Regions from separate parts of the Lysinibacillus sp. UBA5990 genome, predicted to be linked through region 1. Evidence: a T-box and tRNA genes for the amino acid it is inferred to sense, from the RefSeq annotation. Region 1 holds a T-box; the other regions hold tRNA genes.
What was found. A T-box is a leader RNA that pairs with one kind of tRNA and senses whether it is charged. The one in region 1 lies ahead of argS (arginine--tRNA ligase), so its partner is inferred to be a tRNA-Arg.
Positions count from the first base shown of each region.

Region 1 (5,092 bases):
TCTTTGATTTGCTGTGAAAATGGATGGATTTTAGGCCTTCAAAATATTTTTGACAAAAAAAAGACATGCGTTATGAATGGCATGTCTTCTTGAATTAATTTTTTCGCAATAGCCCTGTTGTCGCGATTATTCCAAGCATTAATGCTAGGAAAATGACGTACGTCCATGTATGGTTACCTGTCATGTCATAGCAAACGCCAATCAAAACAGGAATGATTGCACTTAGCATAAAGCCGCCTGAAAATACCATCGATGACCAGCTGTTGGCCTCCTGATCATTTCTTGCTTCATCGAGCGGTAACAGCAAGCCGATCGGAAATAGCCCACTTAGAACAATCCCGATTATAAATACGGCCAGCCACAAATAAATACCTGATAAAAGCCATAATAATGTAAAGCCTATCAGCCCTAAACAGCCTAATGCCACTGCCCAAGCTAATCGATTAGTCCATTTCTCCATAAGCATCGGCACAGCAATATTACCAATCATTTGTACAATGGACATAAACGTTAGCATCATACTCGCTTCCTTAAGCGTCATACCTTTGTCCTGTAAAAGAGGTGTAAGCCACGACATCATAGAGAAAAACAGTGAGGTTTGTAAGCCAAAATACAATAAAATTGACCAAGCACGTCCAGTTACCCAAGGATTACGTGCCGGTTCATTTTTAGCCAATTCTTCACTATCTGCCACTTGTTCTTTCGGAATTGCCCAGCTCCATAGAATAAGGGCGATCATAGCCAGTAAGGCCCACATACCCAGTGCAACTGTCCACTGATTATCAAAATACTGATAAAAGCTCACAGTCAATGCTGCACTTAATGTCGCACCAACGCCGATGCCAAATGAATAAATACCAATAACAATCGTAAAGCGTTGAGGGAATTTTTTCTTAATAAATGCATTTAATATAGGCCCAATCATCGCAATAGCCAAGCCTGCCGCAAAACTGGTAACAACTAATAAAAGATAGCTTTCTTCGAAAAAGCGTAGCCCATTTGCGAAGATGAGTATAACCATTAACAGCACGATTGCTAGTTTTGTTCCAAGCTTACGCTGAAATGGTACAGCAATAGGAGCAAATAAACCCATGCAAAAAACAGGGATGGATGTGAGAAAGCTCATACTCGTATTGGAAACCTGTAAGCTTGTCATGAGGACATTAAAGAGTGGCCCAATTCCCGTTACTGCGGGTCTCATATTCAGTGCCACAAAAAATATACTCATTACGACTAAAATCAGTGAAACGGTCCATTGTTTTTTATCCATTTTATTTAATCCTCTCTGCTGCCAGTCAATGGAAGAGTTTTTCTTTTATTCTTCTATCCTTTTACCATGTATTCAATAAATGGTCAATGATGCTCTAAGTGACCGTTCACTACATATTTTCTGGCGACTCAATGCCCAATAAAGCTAATGACTCTTTTAACACAATTGCTACACAATAACAGAGCGCTAGACGTGAATCTTGCTGGGCATCATCGGCTAATATTTTTTGATGAGCATAATATTTATTTAATAAACGTGCTAGCTGTAACGCATATTTTGCAATAACGGATGGGTCTGCCTGATTAAAAGCGGTGTCCACCACTTTCGGAAATTGTTCCAATAATAAAATGATTGGCCAAGCCTGTTGCCCTAATGGAGCAAATGTCTTCATTTGAGAGGGCACATCGCCTTTTGCCAAGATTGAGCAAATACGAGCATAGGTATACTGTACATAAGGCCCAGTTTCCCCTTCAAAATTCATCATTTGCTCGATGGAGAATTCAATATCGTTTAAACGATGATATTTTAGGTCATTAAAGATAACCGCTCCAACTCCTACTTGCTGTGCTACTCGCTCTTTCTGCTGCAAATGAGGGTTTTTGTCTTCTATATTGCGCTTAGCTGTCGCAATCGCCTCGGCTAACACATCAGCTAATAACACCACTTTTCCTTTACGTGTGGACATTTTCTTACCATCTTTAAGCATCATCCCAAACGGTACATGCTGTAAATCTTTTGCCCAGCCGTACCCCATTTTTTCGATCACCTGAAATAATTGTTTAAAATGGAGCGTTTGTTCATTGCCAACTACATAGAAAACTTTGTTCGGTTGATACTGTTGTTGTCGGTAAAAGGCAGCAGCTAAATCACGAGTTGCATAAAGTGTGGCGCCATCTGTTTTTGTTATTAAACAAGGAGGCATTCCCTCCATCTCTACTACAAAGGCACCATCAGATTCGATTAGAAGCCCTTTGCTTTGTAGCTCTGTCACAACCTCTGTCATTTTATCATTGTAAAAGGCTTCTCCTGTATATTCATCAAAATTGATACCTAGCAGCTGATAAATAGTCTGAAATTCATTTAACGATACATCGCGGAACCATTGCCACAATGCTAACGCCTCTGAATCACCATCTTCTAATGCTTTAAACGCGGAGCGTGCCATTTCATTTAATGTTGGATCTTGTTCGGCCATTGTATGAAATTTAACATAGATCTTTAATAATTCCTCAATAGGGGATGCTGTAATGGCTTCCTTATCACCCCATTTTTGATATGCAACGATAAGCTTGCCAAATTGGGTGCCCCAGTCCCCTAAATGATTAATACGAATAGCCTGGTAACCATTTTTCACGGCAATATTTGCCAAGGCATTCCCAATGACGGTTGAACGTAAATGCCCCATAGAGAACGGTTTTGCAATATTGGGCGAAGAAAAGTCGAGGACAACGCTTCCCATTTCGGTTTGATTCGTACCAAAATTTTGTTGTTCCTGCATAATAAGGCCCAACACTTGTTGCGTTACTTTTTCTTGATTTAAAAAGATATTGACATAGCCACCAACAGATTGCACCTGATGGATCATCTCATTTTGCAATTGGTTCGCTATTTCCGCTGCAATTTGTTGAGGTGGCTTCTTCCATATTTTAGCCAAGGTGAAGCATGGAAATGCCACATCGCCAACTTCTAAATTTTTTGGTTTTTCTAGTAATTGTTCCACGTCTTGAGTTGTTAGCTGATGCTTTAAAATTTCAGCAATATTGTTTGCAATTTGTTTATTCATATATAGTCTCCTCCATTTTCAATAAAAAAAGCCCCCGCCTCTATAATTAGAGACGAGAGCATAGTAATCCCGTGGTACCACTCTAGTTGCCATTTATAATGACCACTTTCCATTGTTAACGAGGTGACGCCCCGCTATTCTCTACTAGTAGTTCGAGAACCTTCTCCAAAGTGCGCTTCATTCATGGATTCTGTATTAGGCTCACACCATCCCTAACTCGCTTTCCAGTTGTCCCATCAATTACTCTCTTTTTCATCGAATTTTTCTATGATTTTGACATATTTTACAGGAGTCTTCTCTTGGCGTCAACATTTTTTGTATTAAATAATCATTGTCATCACTTCAGGGAGTCTAGAATATCTTGCCTGGTCAGCAACAACGTTGGCACTGATTGCATCTGCATTCACCTTCATGAGTTACAGACGGCATTCAAACGATCCACATAAAAAAAACGCTCCTCATTTAGAGGAACGTTCTTTTTCTATATAATGAATGACATCTGCCATGATGGCATACATCTCTTTTAACTTCAGTTGCTTATTGTCTTTCACTTTTTTCGCTACTTTTTCAGTAACAATTTCTTTTTCAATTAAGCTTTCCCAGCTTGTTCCAGTTGATTCATCGATAAGCACATCTGCCAAATATTGCGCCAGCTCATCTCGCGTAATAGCTTCATCACCCGTGCTATATACCTTATTAATGACAATCTCCAGCTCATCTTTTTTATTGGCTGTACTCTCTCCGCCTGCACGAATCATACTTTCTTTAAACATTTTAGCAAACTTAATTTTCGTTGCCTTACTGTCGACCTTTAAATCATTATCATAACCACCCACTACAAGTCCATAGTTAATTAACGATTGAATGGCTTCATCATACCATTCGCCCTGATAAGGATAGTCCACAGAAAATGAATTGATGTAGGCACCTTGTTTATCCAATTGCTCTCTTAACGTAGCTATTAATTTTTTATCCTTGCTCATTTCTCTAAAAGTAACATCTTGTTGAAGAGCCAGTGCTGCCGCTGTCCCTGCCGCTTCCCCAGTCACCATACCAGTCGGAACAATTCGGGCACTTCCCGCTGCTAAAGATGAATAACCAGCAGAACGTCCTACAACAAGTAAACCATCAATATCCTTTGGTACTAGAGATCGGAAAGGAATCGCATATTGCTTCGGTGCAGAAATGACATAGCCATAATCATGTGGTGTTTGAGCCTGCACATCTACCGGATAAGAGGCAATGCCAATGCTATCCCAATGATCACGATTTTGCCAAATATCGGACATTGGTAATTGATATTCCGCCCAGATATGTCTAGTTTCTCGTACATAAAGCTCTTCTGGGAAGCTGACGATTTCTGCTTTTTCAAATCCAGGGAAGTTTTCCTGTAAATATTTAATTACATGCAATGTTTCTTTTTTACCTGCAGCAATGGCCGCCTGCTTCGAATGATCATTTAAGCCATCAATCCCGAAAATTTGTAAGGCATTAATAAAATATTCATCATCCACTCGCGCTAAATTTAACCCTCTTAATCTTGTACCTTCTTGTAAAGGTTTATATTCATCATGAAGCTTTGTAAAGCCCCACATAACGGTATGATTCAAGTTAGCCCCGCCAAATACATCTGACTTGGCCGCTTTTTTTACTTGATCCCAATCAACATTTTTCAAGTGAAGCATTAATGTTACAGCCATGCGCTTATCCTTTATCCCTATATCTTCACCACCGACGAAGAAAGGAACTTTAGACATCGTAGCAAAATCCGCATCCTGTGTAGCATCTATGAATGATTTTCCATTTACGACATATGTACCGTATTCATTTTTTAGCTCAACAGACGTTAGTTGGTGTTGTTGAAGATTCGCTTTGACAACTTCCGTTTGCACCGACAATGTTAAATTGGGTTCCTCATCAATCAGCTTTTTAAATGCTGCTTTAGCTCCGACGATACCAAAAGCATCATTGCCTCGAACAAGCTCATGCCATTCTTTAAAAATACCTTCACTGATGGAATTATTATGACCATCACGTGG
Region 1 covers NZ_DJAY01000015.1:1,289,776-1,294,867, reverse strand. The annotation lists gene B3D94_RS19055 (CynX/NimT family MFS transporter) at 95-1,270, opposite strand; gene argS (arginine--tRNA ligase) at 1,380-3,053, opposite strand; T-box leader at 3,099-3,318, opposite strand; gene B3D94_RS19045 (FAD-dependent oxidoreductase) at 3,512-5,092, opposite strand, start outside.

Region 2 (5,092 bases), on a different contig from region 1:
CGTATTAATTGAAACCCATAAATCATAAGAGATATCTTCTCCTAGTATCCCTTCATTGACTAATTTTTCGTAGGTTTCATAACTTAAATCTGGTGCATTAGATAATTCTTCACTTGCACTTGCTTTCTCTCCACCAAAACTAAATAGTAAAGTAAATGATAAAACAAACAGCATGAAAAACGCTAACTTCTTGAACATCGTACCATCATCCTCTTTCCATTTGTAATTAGAACTCAACATATGTTAGAATTCTAATTACATTATATACCAAAAATAACCAAAAGGTGGTGTTATTTTGAAAATAACCAAATTTTTAACAATTTTGTTTTTAATAGTAATTTTTATTATAGCTGGTTATTCTTTTGTAAAATGGAAAGAACATGAGAAAACAGTTGACGAAGTTGATAATTTCTTAGAATCGCAAAATTACACGGTAGATATTAAATCAAAGAAAGCGAAATATAACTTCAAGACAGGAGATACTTACGTAATAGTCTTTTATAAAGATCTTCCGTCAATACGTTATGAATATTACTACAATTCACATCATAAAGAGGTACGTGGATATGCAGTATCTAATGAAAACAATGTAGAAGTAACAACAGATAAATATCTTCCTTAACGAAAAAAAGAATAATGGTAGATGTCTGTCCATTATCACTTAAACCTTTTTCTATGTAATAATTCCACTATATTTGTATATTGATAGTTTATAGAATGACCAGCTCAGCATAAATTCAGCTTTGCTGGTCATTGTTGTTAAGCGCTACGTTGTGAAATGATAATTTTCAAACCTTCAAAATCACCGCTTGTCATAGTACCATTATCGAATTTCTCCAACCAAGATTTATCAATCACCTTTTTGTCTACGGCTTGTTGAATGTAATCACGTACTGCAGCTTTTGCGGTTGTGCTTGTGAATTTCATCGTATCATCATCCACTACAATTTGTTGTTCTGATTCATTTGATTCCATAGCTTTTTTAATACGGTTCAAGAAACTATTCCAACGGTCTTCTGCCAATATACGGTGCGGGCAATACTTGCCGTTCCAATCTTGGTGCTTCTTCACTCGCTCAATACCCCATCCAAACTTTTTTAAAAGCTTTGCAATGTATTGAACAGCGTTTTCCTCTGCAACCCCATAGCGTACACTACCACTTTTGCTGTAACAGATTTCAATACCAATAGAAAGACGATTACCTTTCTTTAAGGGGTTAGGATCGGAACTACCTCCACCGTCCCCACAATGCCAAGCGTTACGGTTGAATGGTATAGCTTGAATTACCTCTTTATCATCAATAGCAACGTGATAAGAAACCTGATTGTTATTGCCAATCATGTACGAAATTTCATTGGCTGCAGGTGCGTCATTGGCTGTATTGTGAAGTGATTTATTGAGGCACCATTGTGTATGGCACCTTGATTGAATACTTGCTTGCTGGCAAAAAGGTTTGTTTAAAAGTGTAAGCCATTACTGCTCACCTTCTTTTTTTGCCGCCTTTAACAAATCAAATGTACCTGGCGCTATTAAACCTGGAATAAACCCAGCCATTAACATGACATACATTGAATATTCAGCTAACGGCCATAAAACCAAACCAATAAAAATACCAATCACTACCGATGTGATTGGCATGTACTGTGTATTAAGGTTAAATGTCTTTTTTAGTACCTCTGAAACTGCTAATACAATTGCGGCCATGATTGCTGCTACAGTAAAAATGCGCCGAGTCTTGAGTCAACATTACTTTTTATATACTTGTTCCATCCGTAAAGATTATGGATTTAATTTTGTAATTAAATGTCATATTCTCAAATGGCAAATTATAAAAACGCATATCTGCATCTTTGAATTGATTTAAATCAACAGCAGTATTGAAGTTTGTAGAACCATTTGCAGGAATAACATCCCACTCGTATTTGAAATCTAATGTGTATACTAATTCACCAAACATATCATAAAAATATGTTTCTGCTAAAAATCCTTTAATGTCTTTATCTGTATGGTTAATATATTTCAAAATAAAATTTAATTCATATCCATATACATTATGATCAATACTTGGGTCTCTAGGAATAACATCTTCTAAAACCAATGTCAAAGATGTATTTAAATGATTATCTTCAGCAATTTCTTCATTATTGGAAATTTTCTCGATACTTTCAACATCTTGATTTGATGTTTCTGCTTTTTCTTTTTCCTCTTGATTTAAAGTTTCTACTTTTTCTTGTTCCTTCTCACCTGATTTATCAACACTTTCTTCTTTTTGATTACATGCTGATAAAATTAAAACATAAAATAAACTTAGTAATAAAAATAACTTTATATTACTCTTTTCCATAATAATTCCTCCAAATATGTATTAATCTATATGGTATCATAAATAGGAAATTTCACTCAATACTAAATAATCATTTTTAATGTCTTATAGTACTAATCAAATTCAAAAAATGTCATCCAAATAAATTAAAATAACTATATAAGAAGAAAATCTTACACCTATTTCGTTTATAAATATTCCTATACACATCACTATTTCCAGTGAATTGAAGATAGATCCAATCACACTAACACTTTTAATTTGGGCACCTCTTGGGCACCAAATAGTGAATTATACAATCATGAATAAAAAGAAAGAGCCTTACAGCCGTTATGGCTGTAAGGCTTTTATTGACGTCCCAGGAGGGATTCGAACCCCCGACCGACGGCTTAGAAGGCCGTTGCTCTATCCTGCTGAGCTACTGAGACATGATGTCGTTTCTTATGTATTTCATAGGAAGGACAATATTTATTATATGTATTTTATGGCGTAATGTCAACATTAATTTTACTATGTAGGCAAGGTTTCCCTCATCTATGTTTTATCCTATGTTTTAGCCATATAGATTATACCACTTTTTTGCCTTATCGATAGGTCGAACATGAAAATTTTTGTTAAAATATTGGCTAGAAATCAATGGGAGGTATGTAGATGTTTAAGGATGCTGTTGTAGTTGTTACTGGTGGTGCACAAGGAATAGGCAAAGGCATTGTGCTGGCGTATGCACGACTGGGTGCGAAGGTGGTCATTGCTGATATAAATAAGGGATTAGGTCAGCAATTAGAGAAGGATTTGCTCGATCAGGGCTTCTCTGTCATCTTTGTTCATACGGATGTGGCGAAGGAACAGGATATTGTTTCATTGATGCGACGAGCGGTAGTACAATATGGGACGATTCATATATTCATTAATAATGCTGGAAAGTTTCGACATATATCCCCTTATGATATTACGTGGGAGGAGTGGAATGATCTCTTGCAAACGAATTTAACGAGTGCCCTTTTCTGTGCAAGGGAGGCTGCGAAAGTGATGAGGCACAATGCCAAAGGTGGCTCGATTGTATGTCTAGCCTCTACACGGGCTGAAATGTCTGAGCCTTTTACTGAAGCCTATACCGCTACAAAAGGTGGGATTGTGGCATTGACTCATGCTTTAGCACGATCGTTTGGTCCTGATCAGATCACTGTGAATTGTATTTCGCCTGGGTGGATTGAGACTGGCAATTATGAGGAGCTTCGTCCGATTGACCATGCCCAGCATTTGTCTGGGAGAGTGGGTGTGCCAGAGGATATTGCTCAAGCATGTCTTTATTTAACAAATCCGTTGAATGATTTTGTTACGGGCATTAACTTAACGGTCGACGGTGGGATGACGAAGAAAATGATGTACGAGGATTGATGCTATACCTCCTCCCTTTGCCTTCTTTGCTTTCATACATAGAGCGACCCGAGAGTATGCTAGTGTAGGAAAAAGAATGAAAAGGAGTGAAGTTTTGTACCCTTATTCAAATGGGTTTTCATTAAGCCAGTCGTATCAATCACCCTCTACGCAATACACAGCACCAATTCGTCACTTTTTACGTTCTTCTGATAATCGACGCTGTATTAGTAAAGCTGAGGCGGATTATATGGCGATGAATCGGTTACTGTGGATGGAGCATGTGAATTGGACACGGATGACGATTATTAGCATCGTTTTCAATTTGCCGGATTTACCCTTTGTACAACAGCGTTTGTTACGAAATGCAACCGATTTAGGTAATTGCCTCCGTCCCTTTTATGGTGACTCTATAGCGGATCGATATGCAGCTTTAATTAAAGAGCATCTTGTTATTGCAGCTCAGTTAGTGACTGCTGCTACTAAAGGAGATACTGCAACGGCTGAGGCAAAAGAAAGAGATTGGTATCGTAATGCAGACGATATTGCACAATTTTTGCATACGATCAATCCTTATTTAAGTATAGAGGCCGTACAAAAGATGTTTTATATGCATTTGGCTTTAACAAAGAATGAAGCCGTGTCCATGATCCAAAAAGATTATCAAGCCGACGTGGACATATTTGATGACATTGAGGCGGAGGCACTTGCCATGTCAGATATGATTGCCGGCGCTATTGTCATGCAATTTTGTTATCTCTTTTAAAATAAAAACAGGTTTTTCTCTCACTTACAAAAAACAAGGTCTAATTTTGGTTAGATCTTGTTTTTCGTTGTTCAATCACTGGAGGAAAAACTTTTGCCTCTTTTTTCTTTGCATAATGTGCAATGGGTCGTGTCCCCTGGAAGGTTCCCTTCATAAAAGAAGCTAACGTATTGCTTTGTATCTTTACTTCAGCCTGTCGTAATTCCCACGGTGTATGTTGAATATCAATACGAAATAATGTCTCGTTCCATATTGCCCATGAATGATAACGCTCTACAAGCCATTGGTCAAAATTAGTTTGAGTGTTGTCCCCTATTGTATAAGACACCCTCAATCTTTCATCCAACGTTTTGTAATAGCTTGTATAGGCGTTGTCGTTGTCGTTGTCCTTTTGCTTTCCTACAATTTTTGAATATCGATAGGGTAAACTGACTAATGCCGTTATTTTTGAGAAGACATAATTGGTCACATCTAAATGAAAAAAATAAATTCCTTTCTTGCCCTCATACTCAACATATGTTCGTACATTCAATTGTAAGGAAGTATTCAAGCCAGGAATGGGTGGTAGAAATCGCAAGCGATGCCCATGGACTTTAAAAAGAACCGCACTCACCCAGGCATCATCT
Region 2 covers NZ_DJAY01000011.1:240,704-245,795, reverse strand. The annotation lists gene B3D94_RS08670 (hypothetical protein) at 1-198, opposite strand, end outside; gene B3D94_RS08665 (DUF3139 domain-containing protein) at 296-622, shown strand; gene B3D94_RS23005 (peptidoglycan recognition protein family protein) at 760-1,341, opposite strand; gene B3D94_RS08655 (hypothetical protein) at 1,474-1,704, opposite strand; gene B3D94_RS08650 (hypothetical protein) at 1,754-2,344, opposite strand; tRNA gene B3D94_RS08645 (tRNA-Arg) at 2,678-2,751, opposite strand; gene B3D94_RS08640 (SDR family NAD(P)-dependent oxidoreductase) at 2,975-3,721, shown strand; gene B3D94_RS08635 (hypothetical protein) at 3,798-4,466, shown strand; gene B3D94_RS08630 (YqjF family protein) at 4,507-5,092, opposite strand, start outside.
Region 2: it encodes a tRNA-Arg, which carries the amino acid that the T-box ahead of argS (arginine--tRNA ligase) is inferred to sense. The anticodon was not compared.

Region 3 (5,092 bases), on a different contig from region 1:
AACGGAAGCTTGCACCTGCAACAACTTTACTAGCATATAGAATATCTGGTGCAGCAATGACTGTTACTAGTGAGGAATCCTTTAATAATGCTATGAATTCATTCCCTAATGGCGGGATCATGCGTCTAAAGGCCTGCGGTAAAATAACCTTACGCATCGCTTGATTATGTGTAAGACCAAGAGAACGAGCGGCCTCCATTTGCCCCTTTGCAATACTTTGGATACCTGCACGGAAAATTTCTGCGTTGTAAGCAGCACAGTTTAAAATAAGCGCTGTAATCCCCGAAACCATATATCCTAAAGAATGACCAAAAATGGTTGGAATAACGGCTAAGTGTATTAATAAAATTTGAACTAGCATTGGTGTTCCGCGGAATAAATCAACATATAATTTTGATGGCCAATAGATCCATTTTTTACTTGATAATTTTCCTAGTCCTAAAAACAGTCCTAAAAGAATACCGCCAAAATAACCACTAAGTGTCAAAATAAGTGTTACGCCAATACCTCGTATAAACATATCTCGGTAGTTCCAGACAATGTCCCAGCGTAGGTCAAAGATGTCCATCCGAAAACCCCATTTCCCCTTTAAAGTCATATCAATTAAATGAGTCGCTAGCATATTGCTTCGCGAGTGGCATTACCATTTTATTATTCGAAATCAGTACCTGTAATTTCTTTTAATTTACCGTTTTCTTTAATCTTTTTCAGACCTTCATTTAATTTATCTAATAGCTCTTTATTCCCCTTTTGAACCATAAAGCCATAGTATTCTTTTTCGAATGCGTCATCTTGAATGACTTTAATTTTTTGATCTGGATGCGCTTTAATATATTCGTATACTACCGCATTGTCTCCAATAGCTGCGTCAACATTACCATTTAACATCTCTTGAATTGCGATTGGCTGACTTTCGAAAGCCATGATATTTGTACTTGCTTCACCTTGTAGCTTTTTAGCTGCCATATGACCAGTAGCATTAATTTGTACGGACACCTTTTTATCTTTTAATTCATCTAATGATTTAATCTTTGAATCTTCTTTCACAACAATTAATAATTGAGATTCATAGTATGGCTCAGTAAAATCAAATGATTCTTTGCGCTCATCTGTAATTGTAATCCCTGAGGCACCAATATGTGTTTCACCATTTTTAATTGTTTGGAAAACGGGTTCCCAACCAATATTATTCCACTCTACTTCGAAATCCATTTCATCAGCAATTGCTTTTAAAATATCGACATCAATCCCCACAATTTTCCCTTTATCGTCAACAGATTCAAACGGTGCAAAAGTTGCTTCTGTCCCTACTTTATATACTTTCTTTCCATCTCCACCTTCTGAAGGTGTACTACCCGAAGAGGCATTGTCCTTTGTGCCACATCCTGCAAGTGCTAAAGTTAGCGCTGCTATAATCATAAGTAACATCCAAGCTGTTTTTTTCATTGCATTTCCCCCTATTTCGATAATTTTCCATTCTGCGTATTATTTTTCGCAATTCGGAAATGTTAGACTATTAGGTCAATTATATTAATATTATAGTATTTGTACAACAACTTTTCGCATAAAACTAAATATTTTTTCATATTAATTAATGGTAAATTCATTTAAATAGAAAAAATAAGCATTAATAACAATAAAACGAACCTAAAACTAATATATATACAATAGAAGCAATGCCAAATTTCGATAAATTTAAACAAAAAAAAGAATCCCCTCAGAAAGGATTCTTTTTTTCGGCTATTACTAGCCTTCACGGACAGTATGTTCACTAAAAAATAATTTGGAGTTGTTGCTTTTTTGAAGGTTTGAAAGGCATAAATAGGGGAATAATGCCAACTAGGACAGTATTCCCATTACTTTTCCTCTCTATCTCCACTAAGCAGGCTGCTAAACTACTTATTAGGAGATTGAGCTATTACAGTATATCAATATTCAGTAAAATGGCGCCCTCGGAGGGAATCGAACCCCCAGTGCAAGAACCGGAATCTTACGTGTTATCCATTACACCACGAGGGCAAAAAACACAAAAAAAAAGTACTCACCCTAGGCTTACGAAAAGCATGATGTAGATAATCCTCATTTTGAAGCATACCTGCAAAATAGTGTCCTGTACTTTCAAACTTATAACCTTACCTATTATACAAACGTATCACATATAATTCAACCATAGAATGCAAAAAGAATTTATTTTTTTTTATTTTAATTAATTTCACTTTAACAGGGTTAATATTTGACCTTCCCTGACTATAATGTGTATGATAAGGTTACAGCTGAAATAACAATGTAGATTTCAGCAAAGGTAATCGAATTTAGTTTTTTGAAGGAGGATTTAACATGAATTTAATTCCTACAGTTATTGAACAAACAAGCCGTGGTGAACGTGCATATGACATTTATTCACGTCTACTTAAAGACCGCATTATCCTTTTAGGAAGTGCTATTGATGACAATGTGGCAAACTCAATTGTCGCACAGCTACTTTTCCTACAAGCAGAAGATCCAGACAAAGACATTTCTCTTTACATTAATTCGCCAGGTGGATCAATTACGGCTGGTATGGCTATTTATGACACAATGCAAATTATTAAGCCAAAAGTTCAAACGATTTGTATTGGTATGGCTGCATCAATGGGAGCATTCTTACTTGCCGCGGGTGAACCTGGTAAACGTTTTGCATTACCAAATGCAGAAGTAATGATTCACCAACCACTAGGTGGCGCACAAGGTCAAGCGACAGAAATTGAAATTGCTGCTAAACGCATTTTATTCTTACGTGAAAAATTAAACGGCATTTTATCTGAACGCACTGGTCAACCACTTGAAGTCATTGCAAGAGACACAGATCGTGATAACTTCATGACTGCTGAACGTGCAAAAGAATATGGTTTAATCGATCACATTATGCACCGTAGTACGGATAATAAATAATACTAAAAAGCCTCACAGAAATTACTCTGTGAGGCTTCTTTATTTGTTTGTTAATCTTCATTTTCAATAATTGTAGCTAATGCTGTAACCGCTTGCTCAGCATCATTGCCTTCACTACTTAACGTTACTTCGGTACCTTTCGCAACCGCTAAGCTCATGACACCCATTATCGATTTGGCATTCACTTTTTTTTCATCTTTTTCTAGAAAGATATCCGCACTGAAACGATTGGCCTCCTGCACAAATAGTGCCGCTTGTCTAGCTTGTAGTCCTAATTTTAATTTAACCTGGACTCTTCTCTCGATCATTCTCAAAACTCCCCTTCACTACCGTTCATCTATTAGTTTTATCTTACCTTACTTACTAGCAAAAGAACAATAAGCGATTACGCATGACTTTCATACCTGAAAAGTATGATAACTTAACCACCTATTTTTTCACCGCGTCTTAATGCATCTGCTATTTCGTCTATTTTTCTTAAACGATGGTTGACACCTGATTTGCTGACGGTACCACTGGATACCATTTCACCAAGTTCTTTTAATGTAACATCTTGATACTCTACTCGTAATCGTGCAATTTCACGAAGCTTTTCTGGTAATTGGTCAAGACCAATTGAATTTTCAATAAATCGAATATTCTCTACCTGTCGTAATGCTGCTCCAATTGTTTTGTTTAGATTGGCCGTTTCACAGTTCACAATACGATTGACACTATTGCGCATGTCTCGCAATATCCGAACATCCTCAAATTTCATCATTGCCTGATGGGCACCTACAATATTAAGGAAATCAGAAATTTTTTCCGCTTCTTTTAAATAAGTAACAAAGCCTTTTTTGCGTTCAATTGTTTTGGCATTGAGTTCAAATTCATTCATTAAATCCATCAATGCCTCGCCATGTTCTTTATATAAAGAATAAATTTCTAAATGGTAGGCGGACGTTTCTGGGTTATTGACAGAGCCTCCTGCTAAAAATGCACCTCTTAAATAGGCTCTTTTTTGACCATTTCTTTTAATGAGCTTTCTTGAGATCGTATGATTAAATTGAAAGTCGTCTGAGATGATTTCTAAATCAATTAACAGCTCGCGTGCTCCTTCTCTTACACGGCAAATATATACATTATTTTTTTTCAATCGCATTTTCTTACGAACTAGCAATTCCACATTGTACGGATACAATTTTTTCATAATCGTATATAGTCTTCTTGCAATTGCAGCGTTTTCAGTTTGCACGTCCAAGCTTAGTTGTTTATTCGCAAAGGATAATGAACCATTCATACGAATTAGGGCAGAAACTTCTGCTTTCATACAATGATTGTCCGCTTCTATTTGGGTTAATTCCTTTTTTGTTTCAGAAGCAAAAGACATATCACGCCCCCCTTTCAATCATAATTTCTATGTATATGTTCATCTTACCATATACAATAAACACTTTATGTTTCTAGTATCGGTTCTCTTACCGATCATAAATACCTGCATAATCTACCAGCCATTCTGCAACATTCGTAGCATTATGTCGAACCGTACCATCTGATCGAATTGTAGCAATATCGCGCCTTATAACCTCTAATCCCATACTTTCAAGCTTTGCCACATCAAACGTCACTGGCTCTGCTCTTTCTTCTTTATACAATTCTTTTACAGGATTCGGCAGTTCTTCATCATTAACTAAAATCGAATCAATAAAGGAAGCGCCAACATGCTTATGTATGGCTGATACATGATCACCTGCTGTATAAGAAATGGTTTCACCTTTTTGTGTCATTAAATTACAAACATATATTTTTCTTCCTTTAGCTTTTACAACAGCTTCCCCAATCTCTTTGACAAGGAGATTCGGAATAATACTTGTGTATAAGCTTCCTGGGCCAATTAATATATAGTCTGCACGCTGAATTGCTCGAATAGCTTCTGGTAACGGTTGCACGTTTTCAGGTACTAAAAAAACGCGATCAATGCGTTTTGTCGCTGTTGGGATTTTTGATTCACCTTCAATGATTGAACCGCCCTCTAACACAGCATGTAAATTAATTTTTTTATTGGCTGCTGGTATTACACGGCCATGTACTTTTAACACCTTCCCCATCTCACTTATAGCATGGTTAAAATCACCAGTAATATCTGTAAGTGCTGTTAGCATTAAGTTGCCTAAGGAATGGC
Region 3 covers NZ_DJAY01000005.1:189,629-194,720, forward strand. The annotation lists gene B3D94_RS03905 (amino acid ABC transporter permease) at 1-568, opposite strand, end outside; gene B3D94_RS03910 (basic amino acid ABC transporter substrate-binding protein) at 652-1,446, opposite strand; tRNA gene B3D94_RS03915 (tRNA-Arg) at 1,945-2,019, opposite strand; gene clpP (ATP-dependent Clp endopeptidase proteolytic subunit ClpP) at 2,338-2,931, shown strand; gene B3D94_RS03925 (HPr family phosphocarrier protein) at 2,982-3,239, opposite strand; gene whiA (DNA-binding protein WhiA) at 3,353-4,300, opposite strand; gene B3D94_RS03935 (gluconeogenesis factor YvcK family protein) at 4,389-5,092, opposite strand, start outside.
Region 3: it encodes a tRNA-Arg, which carries the amino acid that the T-box ahead of argS (arginine--tRNA ligase) is inferred to sense. The anticodon was not compared.